Regions from separate parts of the Arthrobacter sp. 10N43 genome, predicted to be linked through region 2. Evidence: riboswitches for the same ligand, from Rfam matches in the RefSeq annotation. Region 2 holds a riboswitch; the other holds the start of a gene.
What was found. Region 2 has a riboswitch for glycine ahead of gcvP (aminomethyl-transferring glycine dehydrogenase). Riboswitches for the same ligand answer to the same signal wherever they lie in the genome.
Positions count from the first base shown of each region.

Region 1 (2,379 bases), on a different contig from region 2:
ATCGGCTGCAGTTTCACCTTCGAAGCCGCGCTTGCCAGCGCGGGCGTCCCGCTCCGGCACACCGAAACCGGCCGCAACGTCCCCATGTACCGCACGAACATCGAGTGCACCCCTGCCGGCCGAATCCACGGGCCGATGGTGGTCTCCATGCGCCCGATGCCGCCCGAACTGGTCCAAACGGCCATCAGGGTGACGTCGGAAGTACCTAAGGTTCACGGCAGCCCGGTTCACGTCGGGACGCCCGGGGACCTCGGCATTGCCGACATCAACCTCCCCGACTTCGGCGACGCGGTGGAGATCCGGCCGGGAGAAGTGCCGGTTTTCTGGGCCTGCGGCGTGACGCCGCAGAGCGCAGTGATGGCATCAAGGCCCGCCTTCGCCATCAGCCACGCCCCCGGACACATGTTCATCACTGATGTTCCCGAAAGCACCTACCGGGAACGGACAGGAGCGTCATCGTGAAGAAGAGATTTCCCGTAGCCGAGAAACGGGCACGCAGGATCGTCAAACTCTCAGCGCCGCGGCGGCAAGCCACGGGCACCCACTGCGAACTGACCGGAGTCTGGCAGAGCCCGGCCGGAGCGAGCATCTCGATGCACGAGGGCCAGCTGGACTTCCCGCCGTCGTCCGCTTCCGGCGACTCCGGTGCCGTGCCATACCTCCAAGGCTCGGCATTCGGCCTCCACGAACCTCCCCGGCCGGCGGACTAGTTGGCCTAGCCTCGCGGACGCGGACCGGCTTGCGGTTGTTATCGTCAAACAACGCGTCATACGGACCCACCTCTTGCAACCGGCCCCCGCAACAAGTAACGTGTGAGCCGTGTCACCCACCAGTGGCACAGCTTATGATCTGCGGCGGGAGAGTCCTGCCGGTACGTTCAGCAGGCGCCGTAGGAGCAAATCCTCCCCAGGAATCTCTCAGGCCCACGTACCGCCGCGGCAAGGCAACTCTGGAAAGCAGTCCGGGAAACCGGGCTCACCGACGGTGCAAGTGGCGCCTGCTAACAGCAGGCAACGCGGAAACTCTCAGGTCCAATACAGAGCGGGGAGGAACCCGAATCATCGTGGCACTATGTGCCACCTGAATTATGGAGTTCCTCATGACGATTCAGTCGTCCCCGTCCACGTTCGCAGACCGCCATATCGGTGCGCGCCGCCAAACAGACATCGACACCATGCTCAAGGCCGTCGGCTACGACAGCGTAGACGGCCTCGTAGACAATGCACTCCCCGCTTCCATTCGCCAGGAAAAGCCGCTCAGCCTGGACAGCGCCCTCAGCGAAGTTGAGGTGCTGGCCGAACTGCGCAAGCTGGCTTCCAAGAACAAGACCGCCGTGCAGATGATCGGCCAGGGCTATTACGACACCGTCACGCCGCCGGTCATCCGCCGCAACATCCTCGAGGCCCCCGCCTGGTACACGGCCTACACGCCCTACCAGCCGGAGATCTCCCAGGGCCGGCTCGAGGCACTGCTGAACTTCCAGACCATGGTCCAGGACCTCACCGCGCTGCCGGTCGCCAATGCGTCCCTCCTCGACGAGGCCACCGCCGTCGCCGAAGCCGTGCTCCTGATGCGCAGGGCAAATAAGTCCGCAGGACAGAACGCAGGTGCCCGCGACGGCAAGACCGTCCTCGACGCCGACTGCCTCCCGCAGACCATCGCCATTGTGCGGGGCCGCGCCGACGCATTGGGCTTCGAGGTCGAGGTCGCCGACCTCTCCCAGGGACTGCCCGCCGGCGACATCAACGGCGTCGTCCTGCAGCAGCCGGGCGTTTCCGGCCGGGTGTGGGACCAGTCCGCCGTGATCGCAGAGGCCAAAGGCCGCGGCGCCCTGGTCACCGTGGCAGCGGACCTTCTGGCCCTGACCTTGATCACCCCTCCGGGCGAGCAGGGCGCGGACATCGCCGTCGGCTCCACGCAGCGCCTGGGCGTGCCGCTGTTCTTCGGCGGCCCGCACGCGGCCTACATGGCGGTGCGCGAAGGCATGGAACGCACGCTTCCCGGCCGAATTGTTGGCGTCTCCAAGGACAACGCGGGCGTCCCCGCCTACCGTCTGGCCCTGCAGACCCGTGAGCAGCACATCCGCCGTGAGAAGGCCACCTCCAACATCTGCACCGCCCAGGCGCTGCTGGCCATCGTCTCCTCGATGTACGCCGTCTACCACGGTCCCGAGGGCCTGAAGGCCATCGCCCAGACCGTCCACAACAACGCCCGTGCCCTCGCCGCCACGCTCAAGATCGCTGGCCGGGAACTGGTGGCCGAGGCCTTCTTCGACACTGTCACGGTCCGCGTTCCGGGCAAGGCCCGGAAGGTCATTAACGCTGCCGAGGCCCGCGGCATCAACCTGCGCCTCATCGATGCGGACACAGTTGGCGTGTC
Region 1 covers NZ_JBFTIA010000015.1:1,291-3,669, reverse strand. The annotation lists gene AC1DDO_RS19785 (putative hydro-lyase) at 1-462, shown strand, start outside; gene AC1DDO_RS19780 (hypothetical protein) at 459-710, shown strand; glycine riboswitch at 846-943, shown strand; glycine riboswitch at 945-1,050, shown strand; partial or broken gene gcvP (aminomethyl-transferring glycine dehydrogenase) at 1,088-2,379, shown strand, end outside.
Region 1: another riboswitch for glycine. It lies ahead of gcvP (aminomethyl-transferring glycine dehydrogenase); the one in region 2 lies ahead of gcvP (aminomethyl-transferring glycine dehydrogenase).

Region 2 (2,379 bases):
CATGGAACGTAACTATACCGTCTGGACGGTACAGTTAAGAAATGCTCGGCCGGACAGGCATGATGGGAGGCATGCCCAGGAAACCCGTCGCCCGCGAGGCCGTTCTCCACGCCTTCGAATCCCTGCTCATCGAAGTCGGTGAACGCGCCGCGACGCTGGACGCCGTCGCGCGCCGGGCCGGAGTCTCCAAGGGGGGCCTGCTCTACCACTTCCCGACCAAGGAGGCGATGATCGCGGTCCTGCTCGAGCGACTGGACGGGCACCTCGCTGCCGATGTCGCCGCCATGGCTGAGGCCCCCGAGGGTGCGGCGGTGTACTTCATCAAGTCCTCGGTGTGGGCGGACACCCCCATGGACCGGGTGTTCGTCGCGGCCACGAGGCTCGCCGAGGTGGCGCACCAGGAGACCCTCCGCCGCTTCGCCGCCGCCCAGGCGAACTGGCTGGAACTGCTGGCTGCCGACGTCGGGCCCGCCATGGCGAAAGCCGTCCTGTACATGGGGGACGGGCTGTACTTCAACGCCATGCTGGGCCGGGGGCCGGGCGGGCAGCCGCCGGAAGTCAGTGACGACGTCGAGAGCCTCCTGGCCGCCGTCGAGAAGCTGCGCCGCTGACGGCCGCCGAGACCCGCCCGTCGAATACGCCGGAAGCCTGCGACTACGCCGGAACGAAGCGGCGTCCCCGCACGCCTGCGGCGAACTCGCGTGGCCGGACCTGTAACTTGGGGCCGCCGCCGGGAGGGAGTTTGCGGACGCGCGCCCGGCATAGGACAATGAGTGCTGTGACTGTTGTCACCCCAAATTGAATACGCCTTTGATCTGCGGCGGGAGAGTCCTGCAAGTAGGTACAAGCAGGCGCCGTAGGAGCAAATCCTCCCCAGGAATCTCTCAGGCCCATGTACCGCCGCGGCAAGGCATCTCTGGAAAGTAGCAGGTGCGTCCCTAGCGCGCTGTGCTCACCGACGGTGCAAGCGGAGCCCCTCATGTGGGCTGCGCGGAAACTCTCAGGTCCAATACAGAGCGGGGAGGAACCCGAATCAATGTGGCGTACCCTGCGCCGCCTGAGTTATGGAGTTCCTTGTGACTGTTACCCCAGCCTCCACGTCCTTCGTTGACCGGCACATCGGCGCCCGCCGCCAGGCCGACGTCGACGCCATGCTGAAGGCTGTCGGCTACGACACCGTCGACGCCCTGGTGGACACCGCCGTTCCGAAGGACATCCGCCAGGACTCCGACCTCGCGCTCGACGCAGCCCTCAGCGAAGTGGAAGTCCTCGCCGAACTGCGCAAGCTGGCCGCGAAAAACAAGACCGCCGTGCAGATGATCGGGCAGGGCTACTACGACACCCTCACCCCGCCGGTAATCCGCCGCAACATCCTCGAAGCCCCGGCCTGGTACACCGCCTACACGCCCTACCAGCCGGAAATCTCCCAGGGCCGGCTCGAGGCGCTGCTGAACTTCCAGACCATGGTCCAGGACCTCGTCGGGCTGCCGATCGCCAACGCCTCGCTGCTGGACGAAGCCACCGCCGTCGCCGAGGCCGTGCTGATGATGCGCCGCGCGAACAAGAACAAGGCCGCCCACGACGGCAAGACCGTCTTGGACGCCGACTGCCTCCCGCAGACCATCGCGATCGTCAAGGGCCGCGCCGAGGCCCTCGGCTTCGAGGTCGAGGTTGCCGACCTCTCCAGGGGCCTGCCCGAGGGCGTCATCAACGGCGTCGTCCTGCAGCAGCCCGGCGTCTCCGGCCGCGTGTTCGACCACACCGCCGTGATCGCCGAAGCCAAGGAACGCGGCGCCCTCGTCACCGTCGCGGCCGACCTCCTCTCCCTGACCCTCATCACGTCCCCGGGCGAACAGGGCGCCGACATCGCCGTCGGCTCCGCCCAGCGCTTCGGCGTGCCGCTGTTCTTCGGCGGCCCGCACGCGGCCTACATGGCGGTCCAGAAGGGGCTCGAACGCTCCATGCCCGGCCGCCTCGTCGGCGTCTCCAAGGACAACGCGGGCGTCCCCGCCTACCGCCTGGCCCTGCAAACCCGCGAGCAGCACATCCGCCGGGAGAAGGCCACCTCGAACATCTGCACCGCCCAGGCGCTGCTGGCCATCGTGGCATCCTTCTACGCCGTCTACCACGGCCCCGACGGGCTGAAGGCAATCGCCCAGACCGTCCACGGCCACGCCAGGACCATCGCAGCCTCCCTGAAGACCGCCGGCTTCGACGTGCTGCACACCTCCTTCTTCGACACCATCACCGTCTCCGTGCCGGGCCGGGCAGCAGAGATCATCGCGGCCGCCGACGCCAAGGGCGTCAACCTGCGCGCCATCGACGCCGACACCGTCGGCATCTCCGCCGATGAGGCCACGACGGCGGCCATCGTCGCCG
Region 2 covers NZ_JBFTIA010000019.1:65,401-67,779, forward strand. The annotation lists gene AC1DDO_RS21635 (MFS transporter) at 1-3, opposite strand, end outside; gene AC1DDO_RS21640 (TetR/AcrR family transcriptional regulator) at 72-611, shown strand; glycine riboswitch at 812-910, shown strand; glycine riboswitch at 912-1,025, shown strand; partial or broken gene gcvP (aminomethyl-transferring glycine dehydrogenase) at 1,065-2,379, shown strand, end outside.